Regions from separate parts of the Granulosicoccus antarcticus IMCC3135 genome, predicted to be linked through region 2. Evidence: riboswitches for the same ligand, from Rfam matches in the RefSeq annotation. Region 2 holds a riboswitch; the other holds the start of a gene.
The links. A riboswitch is a leader RNA that binds a small molecule or an ion and turns the genes downstream of it on or off. The one in region 2 is predicted to bind thiamine pyrophosphate.

Region 1 (5,484 bases), 2.3 Mb from region 2:
CTGAGAAACCCTGACATTACCTTCTGGAGCGTCAGAGATGAAGGCGTGTTGCAAGGGTGTGGCGCTTTGAAGCAACTGGATGCAGAGTCAGCGGAAATAAAGTCGATGAAGACAGCACCGGCGCATCTGCGTAAAGGTGTCGCCCAGCTATTGCTGAGCCATATGCTGGAGGTTGCCAAGACACGAGGGCTGAAATATCTGCTGCTGGAAACAGGCACCCCGGAGGCGTTTACACCGGCCCGCCAACTGTATGCAAGACATGGGTTTGTCGAGTGTGAACCCTTTGCCGATTACAAGCTTGATCCTTATAGTGTTTTCATGCGGTGTGATGTGGCGGCGGTGTGACAGGTATCTTATTGGGCCTGACTGGACTTCAAAGACTCTCATTCAAAGATCTGGATTCACACAGTTCCAGAATACGTCAGTCACGATTATCACGAGTGTTTGTGTGGCATAAACGCAAGGTGGTGAGCAGGCATGGCATGATGGCTTATGCAGGGCAATAGCCGGTTATGACGCCATTATGAATTTTCCAAATCTGTTCTCGCCAATCACCATCGGTACGCTTGAGATCCGTAATCGCATACTCTCGACAGGCCATGATACGACGCTGCCCACTGATGGCACGGTCAACGATGCATTGCTTGCCTATCACGAGGCCCGAGCGAAGGGCGGGGTGGGATTAATCGTCAGCCAGGTCACCGGGGTGCACGAGACTGCCCGCTATACCTCGCACAGCTTGATGGGGGTGGACGATGGCTGTATTCCGGGTTTTAGAAGACTGGCTGATACGGTGCATGCACACGGTACCAAGCTGTTTGTACAGCTGTTCCATCCGGGGCGCGAGATCATGGAATCGCTTGATGGTTCGGCACCGGTTGCCTATGCACCCTCGGTCTCACCCAGTGAGCGGTTCCATGTCATACCACGTGCTCTGTCACGGATCATGATTGCCGATATTGTTGCAGGTTATGGTGCGACAGCTGCGCGAGTTCGAAAGGCGGGCGTGGATGGCGTCGAGATCGTTGCCAGTCATGGGTATCTGCCAGCTCAATTTCTTAACCCGAACGTTAACCGACGTGATGATGAGTATGGAGGGGCAGTCGATAGGCGCCTGCGTTTTTTGCGTGAGGTGATAGCGGCTGTGCGCAGTGCAACCGGACCAGACTTTGTGGTGGGTATGCGTATATCGGGTGACGAGAAGGATCCGGATGGGCTGACAGAAGAAACTTCGCTTGATGTGATCGTCAAGCTTGCCGAGGAGCTGGATTACGTCAACGTGATTGCAGGTACCTCGGCCTCACTGGGAGGGGCCACGCATATCGTGCCACCCATGGCAGTGGCCAATGCCTATCTTGCGCCATTTGCAGAGGCTGTGAAGCAGCGCGTCAGCATTCCTGTCATGGTGGCGGGACGGATCAATCAGCCACAAGAAGCTGAGGCGATAATTGCATCGGGCCAGGCGGACATGTGTGGCATGACACGAGCATTGATCTGCGACCCGCAGATGCCTGTCAAGGCGCAGACCGATCGATCGGATGATATTCGTGCCTGTATCGGCTGTAACCAGGCTTGCATTGGGCACTTTCACAAAGGCTACCCCATCTCCTGTATCCAATATCCAGAATCGGGACGAGAGCGTCACTATGGCACCTTGTTGCCAGCCCGTGTGCGCAAGAAGGTCATGGTGGTGGGTGGCGGACCCGGTGGTATGAAGGCGGCAGCCGTGGCAGCACAGCGTGGTCATGCAGTGACATTATATGAGGCCTCATCCAGGCTGGGTGGGCAGGCACTGCTTGCGCAGCTATTGCCAGGGCGTAGTGAATTTGGGGGCATCGTGACCAATCTGTCACGCGAACTGGAATTGGCGGGTGTCACTGTGGTGCGGGGAGCCTCTGTAGACAGAGCCTTGATCGACGCTGAATGTCCTGATGTGGTGATTCTTGCGACTGGTGCAAAACCACGTTGGCCACAGAGCGCAGAAATATCTGAAGATGCGCCGGTTGTCGATGCCTGGCAAGTGCTTCAGGGGCAGGCAAATGTGGGCTCACGGGTCGTCATCGCCGATTGGCGTTGTGATTGGGTTGGTGTGGGGATTGCCGAGTTGCTGGCAGAAGGCGGGCGGCACGTTCGACTGGCCGTCAACGGGCTGCATGCAGGCGAATTGTTGCCGGGTTATGTCCGTGATATGGCGGTGGCAAGACTGCACCGGCTGGGGGTCGAGATCATTCCCTATGCGCGGCTGTTCGGGTGCGATTCACAGACGGTCTATCTGCAACACACATCGAGTGAAGAGCCCATCATTATTGATGATGTTGACACCCTGGTGCTTGCCCAGGGGCAAATATCGGAGTGCACGCTTCTGGATGAGCTGGAGAGTGCAGACATCGCGCTGGTGGCCATCGGAGACTGTGTTGCAGCGCGAACGGCAGAGGAGGCAGTGCTCGAAGGTCTCAAGGCGGCATGGACGTTGTAATCTGAGAACAGGTGCGTTGTATGGGGTATTGCGCAGACATCCGGTATCCTAACCCTCAATTTTTCGCACTTGCTGCGCCAGAAGTGAGAAGTCAAAGAGTTTTCCCTGAGGTAGGAGCAGCAGTAAAAGCGATACGGCGACCGGTACCAGCGAGGCCAGCAGGAAGGACTCAAGCAGGTTCGTAATGGGCGCTCCCGGTAATGGAAATACCACAAGTCCGGCCACCAGACCTGCGAAGGTGCTGATCGCAGCATTGTAGCTCTGATAGCGGGCGTTGTAGAAGCCGAAAAATACCGGGAAGGCGGCCGCGCAGCACAACAGGTCTGCCAGCAGAAACAGGTACAGTACGCTGTAACCCTGGGCGGCGACAAACAACACTGGGATCGACAGCAGAACGATCAGCCAGCGCGACAAGGACAACAGATCATGGTTTCTCAGTCGCGGCAACAGGCGGTGCAGGTCCACCACCATGATACTAGTGAGCCCACTGATGGTGGAGTCGGCACTGCTCATGATCAGCGCTAGCCCGAATGGCAGCAAGCCGATGGCAAACCATAGTGGTACATCGCTCAGTAGTACGCTGAAGAGGGCTACGGAGCCGTCGCCCGGCAAGTCCAGCCCTACAAATGCCAGTCCAAACAGACCCATGATGAAAATGATGGGAAAACTGAAAAGACCACTGAGGATAAAGCCATTACGGATGACCTTGTTATCGCGGGCGGCAAATATACGTTGCCAGGTGCCTTGATAGAAGAGCCCGGTCAGAACGACCGCAATAAAGAACGTCAGCCCGGATTTCAGGCCGTTGATATCCAACGGGTTCAGCAGGTGCGGCGCTTTTTCCTGCAAGCCCTGGATTGCCGGTGCGAGACCGCCGGCGGCTTGCCAGCCAAAACCGATCAGCAATGCCAGAAATGGCAAAATAACCAGCATCTGTATACGGTCGGTAAAGATGGTCACACGCAACCCGCCGTAGAGGGTGTAAAGCAAGGTGGCAGCCATGACGATGCTGGCAGTCAGCCATAATGGTACCGGTGCGAGCAGGGAGACCATTTTTGCAATGGCTGTCAAACCTGCAGTCAGACTGATGCAAAGATAGAAAATCATGATGGCGAGCACAAAGCTGTACATCACGCGGCCATAGCGGCCCAGAACAAACTCGGTGAGTGTGTGGCCTTCTGGCATCAGCGTCCGGATGCGACTGCCCAGAGGAATCATGATCAGGCGCGGAGCCAGAGCACCCAGTGCGTAGCCGATTATGGCACCGATACCGCCCCAGGTAGCAGCCTGAGCCGGACCAAACAATATCCAGGTACCCATGGTGGTGGCCAGCAGTGTCAACAGGGTTGCGGAACTGCTCTGGCTGTTTCGGGCAACCAGAAAATCGTCCAGTTTGTCTTTTTTGCGACGAGCGTAGAGCAGACCGGGGATGGCGAACAGAGCGGCGAATATAATCAGCCAGACAAGGGCTGTATAGATACTGAACATCGTTGTCTTCCTTGCCGTCACCGGCGCTAACGTTATCGCCAAAGATGGCGGGTCACTGGAATGACAGCGAGAAAGGAAGGGGCACGAAACCAAGCGTAGAGCAGGCATTTCCTTCCCTTCGCCGGCATTATCCGGATCAGGTTCAAAGGGTTACCGCACAAAGTGCGGTGTCTCAGCCGTTTTCTACGGCACCCCCAGGAGTGAGCACAGAGTAGGAAATAAAAACGTGATTGTCAATTGCTGTTATCAGGCCTTGTATTTTTCGACATTCGTTGTGCTATGGTCTTGGCTCGACACGGGGTGTCCTGCTTGCAGGGCTGAGAAAAAACCCGTTGAACCTGATCCAGCTCATACTGGCGAAGGGATGTCAGTAGCCGGCCCATAACCGCGTCTGCCCATTCATGCCTTTGCCTCACTTCTGAGGTTTTCATGCAACAATCTTTCCGTCTCGACCAACAACTGGTTCTGGTTACCGGTGGTGCCCGTGGCTTGGGTGAACACCTGGTACGTGCTTTTCTGCGTGAAGGGGCCACAGTTGTCATAAATTATTTTAATAGCGCCGAAGCAGCCAACAAGCTGGTCAACGTAGCGCCAGAGCGCGCACTGGCAGTGCAGGCCGATGTGACTGACCGTGCGGCAGTGCAAGCGATGTTCGATCAGGCACGTCAGCACTTCGGACGTCCGGTGACAACCGTGATCAATAATGCTCTGCCGGAATTTTCATTCAACGGTGATGCACGCCCAAACGTTGAGCAGTTGAGCTGGGACGATCTGAATCAGCAATTCATGGGAGTGGTTGGAGGGGCGCTGAACACGACTCAGGCTGCACTGGCGGGTATGCGTGAGGTGGGGTTTGGCCGTATTGTGAATGTTGGGACCAATCTGTTCCAGAATCCGGTGGTGCCGTACCATGATTATACGGCTGGCAAGGCTGCATTGTTGTCACTGACGCGCACACTGTCGCAAGATCTGGGTCCCGATAACATCACGGTAAACATGGTATCCGGGGGGCTGTTGCGTACCACCGATGCCTCTGCCGCAACGCCCGATGAGGTGTTTGATTTCATTGCCGCCAGCACGCCTCTGCGGCGGGTAACCACACCTGCAGAATTTGCCGATGCCACTTTGTTTTTTGCTTCGACCTGGGCGCGTTCAGTGACCGGACAAAATCTGGTGGTTGACGGCGGCCTGGTTAAAAACTGATGGGGGCCATCGGGGTGAATAGTCGCATGATGCACTTGAACCTGTTTTTAATGGGGTGCGGGCATCATCGAGCCGCCTGGCGACATCCACAGTCGTCAGTGGAACAATTGGGCGATATTCGCTATTACGAGCGCCTGGCGCAATTGGCAGAACGCGGCAAACTGGACGCCGTCTTCTTCGCCGACAGCGGTGCCGCAGGTAATGTATCGGATGGCAGTTGGTGGTATCTGGAGCCGCTCACCGCTATCGCTGCCATGAGTCGGGCAACACAGCACATCGGATTTATCAGCACCGTCTCCAGTACCTTTTACACACCA
Region 2 (5,484 bases):
AATCAACAGACACCACAGGGTCGAAATCAGGGCAATCCTTGCCGAGTTCAGATACGCGGCCCAATAGAGATCATCTTCAAGCAGGAACTGGAAGTTACCAAAATTCAGCTTGATGGAAACCACGGCATCCTCCCCCCACTCCAGCAGGTCGCTATAGGGAGGGATGGCGGTGGCGTACTCTGCCAGCGATATCTTCAGAACAATGACAAAAGGCAGCAGGAAAAACAGGAACAACCACAAGAAGGGAATGGCGATAACACTGCTGCGGCCCGTCACGCCAAATGCACCCAACACGGCCGCCACGGCTCTGCCCAGAGAAGTATGCATGAGCGGCTCGAAGAGCGAGATCAAGCCATTGCCCAGAGAGGGATGCCCGAACTTCACGCTGTCAGTACCAGGCCGCTGTAGGGCTTCCAGCTCAAAAACACTTCATCATCCCAGGTGAACTGCTCCGTATCCCGATCCAGATTAGGTTGTGTGACTTGAATCATGGGCCCCGCCTTCAGTTGTATCCGGTAGATGGACAGGCTGCCCATATAAGCAACTTCGATTATCGTGCCGTAGGCAACATTGTCTTCCTGGTCAGGCTTCTGGCGCGATATTCTGATTTTTTCTGGCCGTACTGCCACCGATACGCGTGAGCCTTCACTGACGTTATTGACACCGTGATCGATGTACAGGTTACAGCCCGCTGCATCCGAACTGATTCGCACATGATCATCCGCATCTTCAATGACATTGCCATCGAACAGATTGACCGAACCGATGAAGTTGGCAACAAATCGTGATGCAGGGTGTTCATAGATCTCGTTAGGGGAACCCACTTGTTCAATGCGTCCCTTGTCCATGACACCGATGCGGCTGGAAAGCGTCATGGCTTCTTCCTGATCATGGGTCACCACCACAAAGGTGATGTCCAGCTCTTCCTGCAAGGTCATCAGTTCAAACTGCGTATTCTCCCGCAGCTTTCTGTCCAACGCACCCAGTGGCTCATCCAGCAATAACAGCTTTGGCTGCTTGATCAGTGCCCGGGCCAGTGCCACACGCTGTCGCTGCCCGCCGGACAACTGGTGCGGCTTGCGTTTCCTGAAATCGCCTAGTTTCACCATCTCCAGCATGTCAGTCACACGCTTGTTGATGTCGGCCTTGGCAACGCCCTCCTGCTTGAGGCCGAAGGCCACATTGGCTTCGATTGTCATATGCGGAAACAAGGCATAAGACTGAAACATCATGTTGACAGGTCGCTCATAAGGCGGAATACCGGCCATGTCGACGCCATCGAGCAGAATGCGCCCGCTGCTAAGCTCCTCAAATCCTGCCAGCATTCTCAGCAGAGTCGACTTGCCGCACCCCGACCCACCCAACAGACAGAACAGCTCTGATTTGTAGATATCCAGCGAGACATTGTCGACAGCCGAAAAGTTACCGAACTTCTTGGTCACGTTCTCCAGCTGTATATAGGGCTTTGCCTCCGCGTCATTCCATGGCACCTTCACCTTGCTTGCCAGCTCACCGGTATCAGCCATTGTTGATATCTCCACTTGCTCAAATTGCCCTGAACCAGGTCATTCTGGTTCAGGGTATCGCTGAATCCGGCTGGGCCAGCCGTGCTACCTACTTACCAGTCTTGATGGTGGTCCAGGCTCTGGAGAGCGCCCGGGTAAACTTTCTCTCGTCCGCCAAGTCGGCGAACAGCAAAGCCTTGACGGCTTCTGAAGGGTAGATAGCCGGATCGCTCTTCACTTCGTCAGAGACAAATTCCGTTGATGCGCTGTTGGCATTGGCATAGAAAACATAGTTGGAAACATCAGCAATGACCTGCGGTCTCATCATGTAGTTGATGAACTGATGAGCATTGTCCGGATGGGGAGCATCAGCAGGCACGGCCAGGCTGTCGAACCAGATAGCGGCACCTTCTTTGGGAATGACATACTTGATATCGACACCATTCGAAGCTTCGCTGGCGCGATCGCGGGCAATCAGCATATCGCCGTTGTATCCCATGGACACGCATATCTCACCGTTGGCAAGGTCATTGATATTCTGTGATGAATGAAAATACTTGATGAAAGGTCGTACCTTCAACATATGCTCTTCGAATAATTCGACATCCTTGACGTCGTTGCTATAAGGGTCTTTTCCCAGATAGGCCATGACAATACCGAAGACCTCGGTTGGCGCCTCCGCCACCGTCACGCCACATGACTGGAACTTCTCCGCAACCTCAGGGTTCAGGATCATGTCCCAGCTATCCACCGGCGCATCGGGCATTGCAGCGGCCACCTTGTCAACGTTGTAGGCAAAACCTGTCGTCCCCCAGGTATAAGGCACAGAATGGGCATTGTCCGGATCATGAGCGGCCATGCGTGTCAGGATCTCGGTATCCAGATTGCCGTAATTGGACAGCTTGCTGCGATCAAGCTCTGCGAAGACACCCGACATGATCTGTCGCTCCAGGAAAGGTGCTGTGGGCACGACAACATCGTAGCCACTGCTACCTGCTATCAGCTTGGATTCCAGCAGCTCATTGGAGTCATAGACATCGTAGTTGACCTTGATGCCGGTTTCTGCCTCGAAATTGGCAATGGTATCTTTGGCAATGTAATCCGACCAGTTGTAGATATTGAGAACCTTTTCCTCTTGAGCATGAGCCGTGCTGATGAGGGCGAATCCAACCATTGTTCGGACTATGTTCTTGAGCATCTTGTTTTCTCTAGATAATTGCAGATTGTTGCCACAAGTGGCAGAGACACGGAAGATGAAATACACCAGACAATCCAGGACGTCCGACAGCCTGAACTCCCCACATACCCCCACTCTACTCCCATGTGCATTGCGTGTGATTGATACCAGATATCCTCATCCTGCACAACTGTCCCCCTCATCGATAGCATCTTTATAGGCTCAGCAATGGTGCATGGCTTGCGCGCAAGCTTGCCGATAATTGCATAAGGCGTTGGCGATCAGCCAAATAGCATGTTAGTCTCTGGCCCACTTGACGGGGTGCTGGACAACCATATCGCATGGGGGTTCGGCTGAGATGCTGCAGATGTCTGCACGATCCCGCTGAACCTGATGCGGATAATGCCGACGAAGGGATCAAGCCAAGGGAATGACCATGATTCCCATGCCCCGGTCTCTTTCACACTCGGTATTAGCCGAGGAGTGAATCATGCAGACCAACAAAACCAGCTTGCCGCCCCAGAGCGCTGATACCCAGCGACAGCGAATCCCGATCGCCATGACCATTGCCGGATCGGATTCGGGCGGTGGTGCGGGCATCCAGGCAGACCTGAAGACTTTCAGCGCCCGAGGCGTTTATGGCGCCTCCACCATCACCGCGTTAACTGCCCAGAACACCTGCTCGGTCAGTGCCATTCATGAGGTGGCGCCTGAATTCGTGACGCAACAACTCGTCGCCGTCCTGTCCGATCTGAAGGTCGATGCCATCAAGATCGGCATGCTTGCCAGCATTCCCATCATTGAAGCCATCGGCGTGGTGCTCGACCAATACCCCGACATCCCCGTCGTGCTTGACCCTGTCATGGTGGCCAAGAGTGGCGATTCATTACTGCACTCAGACGCCATTGAGGCCTTGCGCGACATCCTCTTCCCGCGAGCCACCCTCATCACTCCCAACATCCCCGAAGCTGCCATGCTCTTGGGTGATGTCGAGGCCAGCAGCGAGGCGCAGATGGAAGCACAGGCAAGGGCACTGAGCCGGTTCGGCTGCTCGGCGGTTCTACTCAAGGGCGGACACCTGGCATCCTCGGACAGCACCGATCTGTTATTACAAGACGGCGCCATCCATCGCTTCTGCTACCCACGCATCCCCACCAGCAACACACATGGCACCGGCTGCACCTTGTCATCGGCCATCACTGCCGAAATAGCCAAAGGACTGCCTTTGCACACAGCCATCGCCATCGCCGAGCAATACATACACGAAGCGATTGCCTGTGCCGATCAACTGGACGTGGGGCACGGTCACGGTCCCGTACATCATTTTCATGCACTGTGGAGTTGAAGGTGACTCAGGCTCCGGCCATCGAGTTGCAGGCAGTCAGCCTGACACTGGGTGAGCATTGCATTTTTGATCGCCTGACACTCAGCATGGAATCGGCTCAATGGCACAGTATTCTGGGCCGCAGTGGCGCAGGCAAATCCTGCCTCCTGAGGCTGGTAGCAGGCTTGCAGCAGCCCGATTCGGGCTGCATTACAAGCTTTGGCAAACCGAGCGCATCCCGACAGATTGCCTATATGGCACAGGAGGACGGCCTACTACCCTGGTTGTCGAATCTGGACAATGTGCAGCTGGGAGCCCGCTTGCGTGGCGAACGCAGCCCTGCCAACCGGCAACGCGCGCAGGCACTGATTGAACAAGTCGGCCTGGCTGACTGGGCCGATGCTCTACCGGCTGTGCTCTCAGGAGGAATGCGCCAGCGCATAGCCCTGGCCCGCACCCTGTTCGAGGATCAACCTGTCGTACTGATGGACGAACCCTTCAGTCGACTGGATGCCATCACCCGAGATGAACTGCAACTACTCGCCTTCGATCTGTTATCAAAGCGCACGGTACTGCTGGTAACCCATGATCCGATTGAGGCGCTGCGCCTGTCACAGGCAGTCCACGTACTCAGTGCTGCATCGCCCTCATCCATTCACAGCATTCGCCTGTCGACAGCTGCGCCTCGCGCCATGGATGATGCCTATGTCATGCAGCACCTACCCACGGTATGGCATCACCTGCAATCGCTGAGCAGGCAAGTGGATGCCGCCTGATATGCAAAAGCTGCCAACAACACAACGCCCCGCGCTGCTGAACTTTGTCATCACCGCTGCCAGCATCCTTGTGTTCTGGCAATTGCTGGTGAGCATAACGGGCATCCCGAAATTCATGCTGCCAGCCCCCTTGGCCGTCTTCGAATCTGTCCTGACGCACGCCCAATCACTGGCCTCTCATTCATTGATCACGGGTTTCGAGATCGTTGTCGGCCTGGTGATCGGCAGCTGTCTGGGCATCATCAGTGCCATTGGCCTGACCGCATCAACCTCTGTGCGTCGCTGGGCACTGCCTCTGATGGTCATCAGTCAGTCCCTGCCCGTCTTCGCACTGGCACCGCTATTGACCCTGTGGTTTGGTTATGGCATCAGCTCGAAGATCATCATGGCCATACTCATTATCTATTTTCCCGTGGTGGCCGCAACCTTTGACGGACTCCGGCACACCCAGCCCGCCATGCTGGATCTGGCACAGACACTACGGGCTACACCATTGAGCATCATGTTCCAGATCCGGCTGCCAGCCGCCCTGCCCTCAATTGCTTCAGGCATACGTGTTGCCACCTCCATTGCTCCCATTGGCGCGGTGGTCGGCGAATGGGTTGGCTCAAGCAAAGGTCTGGGCTATCTGATGCTGCACGCCAATGGCCGTATGCAAACCGATCTGATGTTCGCCGCATTATTGTGTCTGTGCCTTATCGC

Region 1: linked by a shared signal. The riboswitch ahead of IMCC3135_RS09635 (sodium:solute symporter family transporter) and the one ahead of thiD (bifunctional hydroxymethylpyrimidine kinase/phosphomethylpyrimidine kinase) in region 2 are both predicted to bind thiamine pyrophosphate.

Annotation. Positions count from the first base shown of each region.
Region 1 covers NZ_CP018632.1:2,205,287-2,210,770, forward strand. Annotated here, with positions in the region: gene IMCC3135_RS09625 (GNAT family N-acetyltransferase) at 1-345, shown strand, start outside; gene IMCC3135_RS09630 (oxidoreductase) at 524-2,476, shown strand; gene IMCC3135_RS09635 (sodium:solute symporter family transporter) at 2,525-3,964, opposite strand; TPP riboswitch at 4,061-4,170, opposite strand; TPP riboswitch at 4,251-4,346, shown strand; gene IMCC3135_RS09640 (3-oxoacyl-ACP reductase) at 4,394-5,167, shown strand; gene IMCC3135_RS09645 (LLM class flavin-dependent oxidoreductase) at 5,194-5,484, shown strand, end outside.
Region 2 covers NZ_CP018632.1:4,524,476-4,529,959, forward strand. Annotated here, with positions in the region: gene IMCC3135_RS19560 (ABC transporter permease subunit) at 1-384, opposite strand, end outside; gene IMCC3135_RS19565 (ABC transporter ATP-binding protein) at 381-1,526, opposite strand; gene IMCC3135_RS19570 (polyamine ABC transporter substrate-binding protein) at 1,615-2,703, opposite strand; TPP riboswitch at 2,990-3,116, shown strand; gene thiD (bifunctional hydroxymethylpyrimidine kinase/phosphomethylpyrimidine kinase) at 3,173-4,027, shown strand; gene IMCC3135_RS19580 (ABC transporter ATP-binding protein) at 4,030-4,782, shown strand; gene IMCC3135_RS19585 (ABC transporter permease) at 4,784-5,484, shown strand, end outside.